One region of the Neobacillus solisequens genome, then DNA from elsewhere that is predicted to be linked to it. Evidence: predicted binding sites of a transcription regulator. Region 1 holds the regulator's gene; each other region holds the start of a gene.

What was found. Region 1 encodes Rex, which represses fermentation and respiration genes when NADH is low (regulators of the CRP and FNR family bind a similar motif). Its sites were predicted from a motif close to TTGTGAAATATTTCACAA; they were not measured.
Region 2: the regulator Rex is predicted to act here: its motif matches at 2,507-2,524, upstream of ACI3K6_RS08455 (TIGR04190 family B12-binding domain/radical SAM domain protein).
Region 3: the regulator Rex is predicted to act here: its motif matches at 2,890-2,907, upstream of ACI3K6_RS01270 (TorD/DmsD family molecular chaperone).

Annotation. Positions count from the first base shown of each region.
Region 1 is NZ_JBKFGJ010000027.1:83,672-88,451, forward strand. It holds gene ACI3K6_RS21725 (polymer-forming cytoskeletal protein) at 1-649, opposite strand, end outside; gene ACI3K6_RS21730 (YhbD family protein) at 663-1,286, opposite strand; gene ACI3K6_RS21735 (redox-sensing transcriptional repressor Rex) at 1,617-2,279, opposite strand; gene moaC (cyclic pyranopterin monophosphate synthase MoaC) at 2,310-2,801, opposite strand; gene ACI3K6_RS21745 (ABC-F family ATP-binding cassette domain-containing protein) at 2,963-4,780, shown strand, end outside.
Region 2 is NZ_JBKFGJ010000006.1:183,551-188,330, forward strand. It holds gene ACI3K6_RS08435 (DNA alkylation repair protein) at 1-148, opposite strand, end outside; gene ACI3K6_RS08440 (hypothetical protein) at 262-417, shown strand; gene ACI3K6_RS08445 (PRK06851 family protein) at 457-1,548, opposite strand; gene ybaK (Cys-tRNA(Pro) deacylase) at 1,685-2,161, opposite strand; gene ACI3K6_RS08455 (TIGR04190 family B12-binding domain/radical SAM domain protein) at 2,607-4,415, shown strand; gene ACI3K6_RS08460 (ABC transporter ATP-binding protein) at 4,451-4,780, opposite strand, start outside.
Region 3 is NZ_JBKFGJ010000002.1:150,683-155,462, reverse strand. It holds gene ACI3K6_RS01275 (DMSO/selenate family reductase complex A subunit) at 1-2,214, opposite strand, end outside; gene ACI3K6_RS01270 (TorD/DmsD family molecular chaperone) at 2,207-2,875, opposite strand; gene ACI3K6_RS01265 (DUF6509 family protein) at 3,084-3,377, shown strand; gene ACI3K6_RS01260 (cold-shock protein) at 3,402-3,605, opposite strand; gene ACI3K6_RS01255 (cold-shock protein) at 3,696-3,896, opposite strand; gene ku (non-homologous end joining protein Ku) at 4,090-4,780, opposite strand, start outside.

The DNA.
Region 1 (4,780 bases):
CGATTTGACAATTCGGGCCAATTTTTACGTCATTCCCGCGAATGATCTTGGCCTTTGTATACTCCACCTCAATTTTGTCCCCTTCCATTAGGTCCGTCACTAATTGGTGGCGTGTAAAAGGTTTCAGCAAATTTCCGACCAGCGACTCTTTATACTCGACCCTAATGGTTCTCCCGCCTATTTCTTTTACATGGCAATTCCAAAAGATTTTTATATCCACTTCATCGGCATTTAACAATCCGCCAATAGTAAATTGAGCCTCTCCTTTAAATGTTTCAGCTTCACAATCGCCACCAACAGAAAGGGTCCCTTTCATTTGAATTTCCTCGCCTTTAAGCCAGCCACCTATAGAAGTTTGGCCCGAGATTCGCAGCTTTTCCACTTCTACGTTACCGTTGATTTTAGCGGTCCCTTCAACTAAGATTTCATTGGAGTTCACGTCCCCCTCCATTTTGCTCTTTCCGCTCACGATTACCTTTTCCGCCCGAATATTCCCTTTTGCTGTACCTAAACCATTGCATTCAAATTCATTGCAATCGATATCGGAATTGACGCTTCCTCTGCCGTTAATCAACACTTTGTCAAATTGTCCGCCATTGGATGATCCAATGCCATTTATATAAAGGTCTCCCTTTTTTTGCGTATCCATTTCCATTCCCCTTTTATAGTAATTTGGCTTTTAGTTCTTCCATGCAGCCCATCAATGGCAGGCGGGACACAACCTTTGTTCCCGTTTCAAAATGAATACTCTCCGCATTGATTGCTAATAGGCACGAAGAAACACCTAGCTTTCGGGTGATCACTAACTCACCGCTTTTTTGCTTAATCGTCGTTCGATTAGCTACTAGGAGCTGAACGATCATTCTTCCCTCTTCGAGATTTACCTCTCCGGACTGCAATAGCTTATCTAATACATATATTTCAAGTATTCTCGAAAAATTAAAGTCAGGACCATTTTTTTCAATATCCAGATATAGATTTATCGCTGTTTGCGAAACAGTGTTTCGTTTTACTAGTTCTTCAGCTGATAATTGTAGGTCTGTTACGCTTGGAGAAAACATATTGGCCAATTCATCCAACGATAAATTCTCCTTCATCGTTTGGATTTTTTCGATGCGTTTTAAGATCTTTTCTTTAGGAAAAAAAGTCTCCTGACCAGTAAAAGTGGACTTGCGAATAAACCATTCCTCGGGAATCAAGTCTTTTCGCTTCCAGCGATATAACTGCCCATATGATATTCCTGCTAAATCCAATAACTCTTTTTTAGAAATTAACTCCTCACTCATTTTTTAAAAACTCCTTTCCGATGACATTAATGTAACATAACACTGTTACGTTGTAAAGGCGTTGTTTTATCATTTTGTAAATTTTTTGGTATCCTACCAAAAAAAAAAGGCCGGACCATTAAAATGGGTCCGCCTCTATCCAGGAATACCGCCCATCAAAATGTTTTTTAGGAGGTACTTGCGATTTCTATCGGAATTCTCTCATCACTTTTTCCAAAACCCACCCTTCGAGGACCTCTCCCTTTTTCGGGTTAATAAGGGGTCTCTGTCTTACTCCTTTTTTTAGAAAAAAAATGGGCCCTCCCAATTATGGAAAGACCCATGGCAAAATTATTCTTCAACTTCTACTTCTCCAATTGATGGATAATGCTTTAAAAAGTACACCAATGATTGCAGTTCAACTGCTAAATCAATATGGTGAACCCGAATGGAGGCTGGAACATTTAATCTGGCAGGGGTGAAGTTTAAAATACCTCTGACCCCTGTATTCGCAAGGCGATCCGTTATCATCTGAGCAACAGGAGCAGGTACGGTTAAAATCGCAACCGAAATATCATCCTCGACCAAATGTTTTTCCAAATCATCCATGGACAGAACCGGAACATCGCCGATGGAAGTGCCAATTTTATCGGGTGAAACATCAAACGCGCACTGAATTTTCGTATTGTTATTTTTTAAAAAATTATAATGTAAAAAGGCTGTGCCCAAATTCCCTACCCCAATTAAGGCAACCTTCGTTAATTCGTCTTGATCCAAGGTTTTTCGGAAAAAGGACAATAGATAATTGACATTATAGCCGTAACCCTTTTTACCAAGGGCTCCAAAATAGGAAAAGTCCCTGCGAATTGTTGCGGAGTCTACTTTTACTGCCTCGCTTAATTCGGCTGATGATACTCGTTGCTTTCCGGAAGAATGCAAGTTTTGTAAAAATCGATAATATAAGGGTAATCGCTTTGCTGTTGCTTGTGGGATTTTCATTGTTTCATTCGACATATTACTCCTTCACCCCGCTAATCATTTTGTTTATATTCGATCAAGTCGTCTAAAATCGCCATTTTTGCCGCCGGATTTCTCCATTAAGTAGGTAGGGCCGATTACCATACCCTTATCCACTGCTTTACACATATCATATACCGTTAATGCACAAACAGACGCCGCTGTTAGCGCTTCCATTTCAACACCTGTCTGCCCTTTAGTCTTAACTGTTGCCTGAATTTGCAATGTATACTGATCGTTATCGCTTTCCCAGGAGAAAGTAACATTTATACCAGTTAATGGAATCGGGTGGCACATCGGGATGATTTCCCATGTCCTTTTCGCTGCCATCACTGCTGCCACTTGGGCAACTGCTAAGACATCGCCTTTTTTCATTTCCTCATTAGTGATTTTTTCATAAATTTCTTTACTCACAGTAATGCTAGAATGCGCAAGCGCTGTTCTCGCCGTTTCCGGCTTATCGCTTACATCCACCATCTTTGCTCTGCCTTCTTCATTAAAATGCGTAAACTCTGCCATAGTATAGTCCTCCAAAAAAAATGATACTATATTTTACCGTCTCTGTGTGTGAAAGTTTGAGCGAATGGTGATATTTTTTTCCAAAACGTACAATATCCTGCTTTATTGCCGTTATTTCAGGAATACGGTACACTATTCCTAGGTAATAGAGGTGAAAAAATATGATTTTATTACAAGTTAATCAATTACAAAAATACTTTGGTGCTGACCTTATTTTATCCAATATTAAGCTTGAATTACAAACGAGGGACCGTGTTGCCCTTGTAGGTCGTAATGGTGCTGGAAAATCCACCCTTCTAAAAATTATCGCAGGGCATCTTTCCCATGACGGTGGAGAAATTATCAAGCCAAAGGGTGTCTCGATCGGATACTTAGCGCAAAATACCGGGTTGGAATCAAGTCTGTCCATTTGGGATGAAATGTTAACCGTCTTTGAACATCTTCAGCAGCAAGAAAAGGCTTTGCGAAGACTTGAAGCGCAAATGGCTGATCCTGAAGTCTTTAATAACCCAACCAAATATGAGCGGATTTTAAAGGAATATGATCAGCTCCAGGTCACCTTTAAGGAACAAGGAGGCTATCAGTACGAAGCAGATATTCGGTCTGTCCTTAACGGTTTAAATTTTCAGGATTCTGCCGTTTCAATTTCCAGTCTGAGCGGCGGTCAAAAAACCCGCCTAGCCCTTGGTAAACTTTTATTAACAAAACCAGACATTTTAATCCTGGACGAGCCGACCAACCATCTTGATATTGAAACATTGTCTTGGCTGGAACAATACTTACAAGGCTATAGCGGAGCCATTCTGATTGTCTCCCATGACCGCTATTTCTTGGACAAAGTCGTTACCCAGGTCTATGAACTTTCCCGAAACCAAATTCAGCGGTTTACAGGCAATTATAGTTACTATCTGGAGCAAAAGGCTGCCAATTATGAACGCGATCTGAAGCTTTATGAAAAACAACAGCAGGAAATTGCATCCCTGCAAGATTTCATTCAACGGAACCTGGCAAGGGCGTCCACAACCAAACGGGCACAGAGCCGCCGCAAAAAACTTGAAAAAATTGAAGTGATGGACCGTCCGCTCGGGGATGAAAAATCTGCATCCTTTTCATTTGAAATTGAAAAGCAAAGCGGGAACGACGTACTGATGGTGGACTCCCTGGCAATTGGCTATGAGGGTGAGAAAGTTTCAGAGAATATCACTTTTCGAGTTTTTAGGGGAGAAAGTATTGCACTTGTAGGCCCAAACGGGATTGGCAAGTCCACCATGTTAAAGACGATTATTAAAAAACTTCCATCGCTTGGAGGAACGATTAACTACGGTACCAATCTTACTATTGGATATTATGACCAAGAACAAGCCAACTTAAAGTCCAATAAGCGTGTCCTAAATGAACTCTGGGATGACTATCCTCTTAAACCTGAAAAGGAAATTAGGACAGTACTGGGTAACTTCCTGTTCTCCGGAGATGATGTCCTTAAAACAGTCTCCTCCTTAAGCGGTGGTGAAAAGGCCCGGCTTGCGCTGGCAAAGCTAATGCTTGAAAAGGCCAACTTGTTAATCCTGGACGAGCCGACCAACCACTTGGACCTTGATAGTAAAGAAGTACTCGAAAATGCACTAGTTGACTATCCGGGAACGATTCTGTTCGTCTCCCATGACCGGTACTTTATTAACCGTATTGCCACTAAGGTGTTAGAGCTCAGCAAAACAAGCAGCACTGAGTATCTTGGAGACTATGATTATTATGTCGAAAAGAAACTCGAGCAGGAGGAACTGGCAGCATTAGCCCTTGCTGAATCACAGAAAAAGCAACCCAAGACTGAGATGGTGGAAAAGAATACGTACCATCAAGATAAAGAGTCAAAAAAGCTGGAACGGCAGCGGAAACGGAAGTTGGAAGAAATCGAACTTCGTATTGAAGAAATTGAAGAAGCCATCCAAGAGTACGAGCAGTTATTATGTGAACCTGAGGTC
Region 2 (4,780 bases), on a different contig from region 1:
AAAACTGCCTTTCTAATTCTGCCCGTGTTGGTTTCTTAATTCCCAGAAAGGGAAAGTGATTTTTCATATATTTGCTCATTGGACCGGCATTTTCCTCATTGCGGTTGGCTTCGTATAGTTCGGTCAATCTTTTCACATAAGCTAACATCCTCTTCACCTGATTCCCTCGTTTTCCATTATTTTAATAAAAATTGTCTGATGAATAAAGTCATCTTCGAATGCCAAACTATTGATGACCATATGATGGAAAGGAGCCTTATGATGACCAAAAAGTTTAATAAAGGCAGCCAAAATCAAAATTCTCCACAGGCCGGGCACGCTGAAGCTGAATTTGGCACAGAATTTGTCAGCGGCGATAACAGCAAAGGAAACAAACGCAATAAAGGCCAGCAAAGCAAAACGAATCCGCATGAATAAAAATAGAAGCTGTCTCAACTATGAGACAGCTTCTATTTATCACCGTGCTAATGCACTTATTTCCTCAGAAATATTGGCTTGAATTCGTTCTACGACTGAAAAATCCATTGCCCCTATATATATTTCCTCAAGCACATCATGAAGCTCTTTCGCATTGGCAAGGTAACGTGTGGCCTCAGCCATTTTATCTTTATATTTGGCTGCGATCTTTTCTATAATTTCCACAAACAATTCATCCGTACCCGGTTCAATTAAAATTTCATACATATCTATAATCTCATCGCCATCCCGGCTTGGGAAGTACTCATGCGGGGCCGTGCTGTCAAAAATGGCAATGCCTAATTCCCTGAAAATCACCATATCAAGGCTGTGCGGGTCAAAACCACAGTGGTAAACCTCCGTATCCACTCCACGCTCTTCAGCCGCCGCCGCCAACTTTTTCAGCATCGTTGATTTCCCAGAGCCCGGGCGTCCTTTAATAAAATAACGCTTCGGAATTTCCTCCGTTAAATTCGGAACAAAATCAACCGCACCCTTCGGAGTTGCAGCTCCCAAGAAACGATGGCGGACATCGGCTTGTTTATTCAAGTTCATTTTTCCAAAGAATGATTCAATTAATTTATTGGTTAGTTGATCAGCTTTTTGAAAATCCATGCTGTTAATATATATTTTTTCCCAATCATCATGAATCTCCAATGCCTCATTAAATGTAGCATAAGCAGCCCCGAATGACTCGCTAATTTGATTCGTCAGCCTTTGAATCTCCACTTTGTGTACGGCCAGCGCTTTGGCGTCCCAAGCCTCACCGAGATTAATGTATTCCTCAACTGCCCCTGGTGCTTTGGGCTCAATCACATGCGGTGCCGTTCCATCCACAATGCCAACCCCTAGGGCTGGAATGATGACGCCATCAATGGAGTTATTATCGGAAGAACAATGAAGAAATTCAATATCATAACCTTTTTCCACCCACTCATTGCCAACCTTCTTCATTAAAGATGACTTTCCTGTGCCTGGTCCGCCTTTTAGAATAAAGAGCCGATTCAGCCCTTGAAGGTTGGAGTCGTAAAGATTATGAAATCCTCTTGCTGTATTTCCACCAGCAAAATAATTTTTAATTTTCCCTGGCATTCATGAACACTCCCTTTATAGCAAATCTGGTCAAAGTTCAGTTCCACTCTTTGGCGAATCGAAAAGAATTTTTTATCACCATATCTTATGCTTTTGCCGAATATAGGTGAATGCCCATAGGGATTCTTATAAAATTTCACTTGGTTAAATCTACAAATTCCGCTAATGCCACTTCTTGTAGTTGTACGGGTGATATCACCAACTGCATGCCAATTTTCCCGGCGCTGACAACCACCGACCGGAGCTCATACGCACTCTCATCGATAAAAGTTCTATATTGCTTCTTCATTCCAACCGGTGAGCAGCCTCCACGGATGTAGCCTGTCCATTTTTGGATATCCTTCACTGGGATCATTTCCATGTTTTTCTCACCAGCAGCCTTTGCCGCCTTTTTTAAGTCCAACTCTTCCGCGACCGGAATGACAAAGACAAAAATATTCTTGCTTGCTCCAATAGCAACAAGTGTTTTATAGACCTCGTTCGGATCCTTCCCAATTTTCTCCGCCACAGATACGCCATCTATTTTTCCATCTTTATGATCGTAAGTAAGAATTTCATAAGAGATCCCTTGTTTATCCAATATTCTCATTGCATTTGTTTTGGAAACCGCCATTTAAACCATCCTTTTTCTTTTTCTATAGGCTGTATTAAAGAACACTGTTGATTGGAGCGGAAGGCACGAAGACTCCTGTGGGAGTACGGTTCTGGAGAGACCCCGCAGGCGCAAGCGCCGAGGAGGCTCGCCGAAACGCCCACGGAAAGCGAAGTGCCTGGAGCAGAAATCAACAGACAAGTTTAATTGATCCTTTCTTTAATGGCATTATAACAAATTTTTGATTTAATACCTTATCCATAATGGATTTACACAAAATCAACCAAAATTTGTCACCCATTTGTCACTCTATTAAAAAGTGATTATAGTAAACTAAAATTACTGAAATATTTTACAAAAATATGAATGTGAGATTATTCACGTATTATAGAGCTTTTTATATAGGATCTGTACTGATCTAAAAAGCGCCAGTTCTGCCCATTTACATTCTTTTGAGGTGGTAATCATGAAATATGATTTAGTTTTATTACATGCTCCCAGCGTATATGACTTTCGGAAAAATTCACTGCTAGCCGGCCCGATTAGTGATGTAGTGCCGTCTTCACCCGTTTTTGAAATGTACCCAATCGGATTGACGAGTATTGCTGACTATTTGGAAAGGTACGGGCTCAAGGTAAAAATAATCAATATTGCTAATCGGATGTTAATGAACGAGAGCTTCGATGTTGAGGGGAAACTACGAAAAATACAAACAACGGCGTTCGGAATCGATCTCCACTGGCTGCCGCATGCACATGGGAGCATTGAATTAGCCAAAATTGTAAAAAAACTACATCCAACCACCCCGATCATTTTTGGAGGATTGTCTTCAACCTATTATCATAAGGAGCTAATCGAATATCCGTTTATCGATTTTGTCATGCGTGGTGATTCAACGGAAAAACTGATGCTTCTGTTGATGAACAAAATTGAGACCGGGAACACCTACTATGCGGATATTCCCAATCTTACATGGAAAAAGGGAAGTGAAATTGGCTTCAATCCCATCACTTACGTTCCAACGGATATTGATGATGTCGATGTACCGGGTTACCGCTATACGATTCGCTCTGTCTTTAAATATCGCAACTTTTTGGATCCGCTTCCATATAACGGTTGGCTGCAATATCCAAACACCGCAATTTTGACTGCCCGTGGCTGTACGCAAAACTGTCTGATTTGCGGTGGCTCCAAAGAGGCGTATAACCAAAACTGCAACCGAAATTCACTTGCTCTTCGATCGCCCAAAAAGCTCTTAGAAGACATTCAATTTATCCAACGGTTCAGCCGTGCGCCCATCTTTATTCTTCATGATATCCGTCAGGGCGGACGTGAATATATGAATGAATTGTTGGATGGAATTAAGAAAATGAATCTAAAAAATGAACTGGTCTTTGAATTATTCCAGTATGCCGATGAGGATTTCTTTAAGCGAATCAATGATAGTGTGCGTAACTACAGTATTGAAATTACTTTGGAAACACACGATGAAAACATCAGACGGTATAATGGGAAGTTCAACTGCACCAATAACAAAGTAATCGATACGCTTAATTACGCCTTAAAACACGGCTGTAAAAAAGTCGACTTATTTTTCATGGTCGGGATCCCTGGACAGACCTACCAAAGCGCTGTTGACAACATTGATTTTTGCGAAACGATTCACCTTGCCTGTAATCAAGACCCAAGAATCTTTTACTTTGTCGCACCGCTTGCTCCATTCCTGGATCCGGCCAGCCCGGCATTCGAGCATCCGGAAATTCACGGCTATAAAAAATTCTGTCATACACTTGAGGATCACCGTAAGGCCATCACCCAGCCATCGTGGAAGCATATGCTAAGCTACGAAACTAGGGAAATGACCCGGGATGATATCGTGAATTCTACCTATGAAGCAGCAGAAAAGCTGAATGATTTCAAATTAAAATATCACTTAATTGATCTGGACGGCTATCAGGATATCCAAGATAAAATTCATAAATCCAAGGAGTATATTGAAAAAATTGATCAAATTCTGGTCCTTCCTGAAGATGAGCGGGCAGAGCCACTAGCCAAGCTGCAAAAGGAAATTGTGGAATTGAATCATTACAGTATCTGTGGAAAGAATGAGTTAAAGTGGGAAGTACAGAAAAATTATGCAAACTTCTTTTCACTGGCATTAGTAGGCCTAGAACAGCTTTACGAGGATTATTCCAATAAAATTAAGGCTCAATTAAGACCAAAAGAACGATTCCAACTTAAATGGGATCCTGAGCAGCGAAAAATAAAAATGTAAAAATTGAAGGGAATCGGACCTCTCCGATTCCCTTTTTAATGCCCTCCAAGATAGGCCTGTCTGATTTGGTCACTTTGACTTAGCTCATCAGCCGTACCCGAGGCAACTATTTTTCCCGTTTCAATAACATAGGCACGATCAGCGATTGACAATGCCATATTCGCGTTTTGCTCAACTAATAAAATAGTGGTACCCGTTTTATTTATTTCCTCAATAATTTGGAAGATTGTTTTTACCAACAGTGGTGCAAGGCCCATTGAAGGCTCATCCAGCAATAACAGACGAGGGCGGGCCATTAGGGCTCTTCCCATGGCAAGCATCTGCTGCTCACCGCCTGATAAGGTACCTGACTGCTGCTTTCGACG
Region 3 (4,780 bases), on a different contig from region 1:
AATTTGTATCATTCCACGGCCATTAAAGACTTGGACAAAATCTCCATTTTGAATACCCCTACCTTCTGCATCCTTGGGATTCATCCACATTTCTTGTTTTGCCGCTTCCTCAAGCCATTCTTGATTGTCATAAGTTGAGTGACATCTACGTTTATAGTGCCAGCTAATGAGTTGGAGTGGATATGTTTTAATTAATGGATCACTTGGACCTTCCCATGATGGAATGTACTTTGCAATAGCCGGAATTTCCTCATGTTTGTTCATAGCCCATAAATCTTTTGAAAATAACTCTATTTTACCTGAAGGTGTTTCAAAAGGATGTTTTTCTGGGCTTTCTATTTGGTCCTTAAACGCAATTAACGGTTCTTTATGTTTAAAATGGTAAACCCCCATTTTTCGAAATTCCTCAAAGGTAGGAAAATCCGGGTCTAGTTCCTTTTTCGTTCTTTTCACACTTTCCTTGACTAAATCTAGGGTCGTTTTTCCTTCGGTGAATTTCTCCTTCAGTCCCAGCTTACCGGCAATCTCCGCAAATACATCATATTCATCGCGGCATTCATATAGAGGTTCAATTGTTTTCTCCCCTAATACAACATAATCACCAAAACACCATGGAACTCCTATGTCCCACCGTTCAAAAAAAGTTGTGCCTGGCAGTAATATATCAGCATACTTCGCACTTGGTGTCATAAACAGATCACTTACTACGATAAATTCAACTTTACTTTCATCTTCAAGCAATTGCTTTGTCTTATTAATGTCAGAATGTTGATTAATTAACATATTGCCAGCCATATTAAAAATACATTTAATATTACTTTTTAATTTGTCGGTACCCAATAATCCATCGTCCACTGTCATTTCAGTGCCTTTTTCAACAGCTGCTGTCCATAGGAAGCAAGGAATTGATGCCTTAACCGGATTTTCATAGGTAAATGGATAAACAATGTCCGAACGGCTCCAATAACCCGTTCCAGCGGCCCATCCGCCCAATTTCCCTACATTACCAGTCAAACAGGCTAATTGTGCACCGCCACGCATGAATTGTTCCCCATATGCCTGTCTTTGGGCTCCCCATCCTTGTATAAGGACTGCAGGCTTTTGTGTAGCATACTCCCTAGCAATCTCACGGATCTTATCTGCCGGCACATGACATATTTTTTCTGCCCACTCCGGTGTTTTACGGATGCCATCCTTTTCACCGAGCAGATAGCTTTTTAAGGACTCCGTACCTGCAATTCCCTCCGGCATATGCTCCCCGTCAAACCCGATGCAGTACTTATCCAAAAATTTCTGATCATGCAAATTCTCGGTAATCATCACATAGGCCATCGCATCCATCAAAGCATTATCAGTGGTAGGGAGGATGGGAATCCATTCATCAGCAAATGCGATTGCTGTATCTGTATATCTTGGATCAATGACAACTATTTTGGTTCCATTTTTCTTTGCTTGAATCAAATACTCCCTATATGGAGTCGAAAAAATCATCTCGGCAGGATTTTGTCCCCATAAAATAATGTATTTGGAATGAAGTAGATTATCAAAACTACTTCCAGAGTTATTCGTACCATATGTATAAGGGGTGGCGATATTTCCTGCGCCTGAGCTGTAGTCATTTCGATAATTTAGAAAACCACCAGTCAGTGCCAGTAATTTCCTGGCAGCATTTTTACCGCCGTGCAGTCCCCAACTTTGCCCTGATGCATAGTTAACATATCGTGATTCTGGTCCATATGTATCACCTATTCGTTTTACTTCAGAGGCAATGGTTTCAATCGCTTCTTCCCAAGAAATTCGTTTGAATTTTCCCTCCCCTCGTTTTCCAATCCGTTTCATTGGATATTTAAGCCGGTCAGGATGATAGAGCATTTTTCGATAATTTCGACCTCTAACACATGCCCTTAAAGGAGGTGTGGATGGATCGCCGCTTTCATGTGAATCCGTACTAACCCTGACAACTGCTCCATCTTTAACATGAGCTTTAATGACACATCTTCCACCACAGTTATTAATACTACAGGTAGAAATAACTTGTTCCTTGTCAATTTCCTTTGCGCTTGTTATTTTTTCTTTTTTATTGCTGTCTACCAGCATTTTTGTTCCTATTCCGCCAGCAATAACAGGAATTCCAATGGCACCTGACCATTTCAAAAAAGTGCGCCGTTGCATTTTATTTGAAAACAGATTGGTAAGCCCTTGTTTTTTAGACATCGGCCAGTACCTCCTTTATCTCTTTTAAAGATGTCAAATCATCGCTTATAAAGTCTTCTAGCAACATCGATACCCCAAGGTACAAAGTACTTGTAGTATTTCCGATGATCCTTTTGCAAAAATCAGGAACCCAAAACAAAAGATGCTGTTCCAGAAAGTCAATTTGACACTGGATGATGTCCGTTATTTGATTCAGGTTTATTTCTGATTGACATAAACTCGAAAGGTAGATCATAAATTCTAATTCCAAAAGAAGATGGTCATCCGGTTCATTATTTTCTTTTACATATTGTAGACCAAACGTTCGATATTTCTCCCTTACCTGGAAGGTCCATTCTTCAAAAACCAAATGTTCTTTACTTCTGTAATAGGATTCCCATGGAGGTGCCACTAGAGGGCCTGGGCCAATAAAAAGTCGTTGGTACTCTTCACGCTCAAACATTAATTGTTCCAATGTTAAGGTTTTAAAAAATTGATCAAGAATTTTCCCACCTTCGTGAAACTCACCCAACATTCCAAAATTCCCATATATAGAAAGCTGAAAAAATATTTCTTCCTTATCTGGTTCAGAGAAAAGGATATGGAGTATTTGATAAAAATTTTTCCTAGATAACATGTATGATTGAAGTTGACCATAAACAGATTCAGTGAAAATGTTCATTTCTCCCCTCCTTTTTGTGAATGTATTCACAAATATATATAAAATTTTCTTGTTTTTTTACAATTTTATATTACCGCATAATTCCATTAAAGGGTTTACAATGTGCATTATTTCACATTTATTTCATAAGTATTATATTTACTGATGCAATTATTTTTTTGTTATGGAAAAGATGTGTATAATAAAATCGACTAATTAAATGCAAAGGATGATTTTTTTGAACATAACAGGCCATACAGTAGAAAAGCTGGAAGATCCATTCGGATTAATCTCAGGTGAGCGCTATGAATTCTTTTTAGAACTTGAGGTGGATGAAGAGGATGAACTTTTTTCTGAAAAAGGAATTGGACTAAGGGTCCTTTTAGGTATAGATGATGGCAATGCAAGAATGATTAACTATCATTTTTATGAACAAGGCAAAGAAGAAGTGCTTGATTTTGCCCTTGAGGACGATGAAGAGGAATTAATACTTAATTATTGTAAAAACAATATAGAAGACTAAAAGCAGGGAGTAACCCCTGCTTTTCTACATAAAATTCTGGCTATGGTTATGAATGACCTGTAGCATCTTCGTACTTTCACTCATTGGATTTTTGCAAACTGGACAAAGGGGCACATCACTGCTTTTAAAATTATCGCGAATCCAGCACTTACAATTCTCGGAAGTACAAACCCAAATCTTTGTTTCCTCCAATTTGATTTCCTCTTCATTTCTTCTGCCAAATGCCATTATTCCCCACCCCTTGTTTTTCATAATGAATATATAGTAAAAAAGGTAATGCTTTTCTTGTTAAGCATTACCTTTTTTTAATAAAAATGATTAAACTGCTTGAACGTTTGCAGCTTGAGGTCCGCGAGCACCTTCAACGATTTCAAAAGATACTGATTGACCTTCTTCTAATGTTTTGAAACCTTCAGATTGGATTGCTGAAAAGTGTACGAATACATCTTGGCCGCCTTCAGCTTCAATAAATCCAAATCCTTTTTCTGCATTAAACCATTTAACTTTACCGTTTTTCATTTAAAATTACCCCCAATATTTTGTTCACTTTAAAGTTAATTTCACATTAATATAAAAAGTCGCACTACACTGATGGGCATAGAAGACATCACCCACATTTCGTGCAGTTACGACTACTAAATCAACACATATATAACGAACTTAAAAGCGTAATTTTATTATCCCTCATTTTAAAGCTTTTGTCAACAAATTATTAGGCTTCCTTTTTGACTTTGGCTGTTGCTTTCTTTCTTGGAGCTGCTGCTTTTTTCGGTTTGGTACGATCGATTGATGCCTGTAAAGCAGCCATTAAATCAGTAACATTTGTAGCCATTTCTTTAGGTGCCGCAGAAACAGTTTCTTTTCCCTGGCGTTTCGATTCAATCAGTTCGAGAAGGGCTGTTCGATATTCATCAGTATATTTTTCAGGTTCAAAAGTGGAGGTTAATTGATCTATTAATAAAATGGCGGTATCCAGCTCTTTCTTTGTCACCTTATCTTCAGATGGAACATTAGGTACATCAGTGGCATTTCGTACTTCATCTGGATAATGAATGGTTTCCATAACTAAGATATTCTCATAAACACGGATGACCGCCAGCTGCTCTTTGGAACGAATCACAATTTTAGCCAAACCAACTTTTTCGGATTCTTGGAGTGCTTTCCGCAATAAGGAATAGGCCTTTCCACCACCCTCGTTTGGTGACATATAATAACTGCGGTCAAAATATATAGGATCGATTTCTTCCATTTTGACAAAATCAATGATTTCTACAGCTTTTTCTTCATTTTCTTTTCGAAGTTTTTCAAGCTCCTCGTTGTCGAGGACCACAAATTTGCCTTTTGTATATTCATAAGCCTTAACTATATCCTCAGGCTTTACTTCCTCTTCACAAACTGAACAA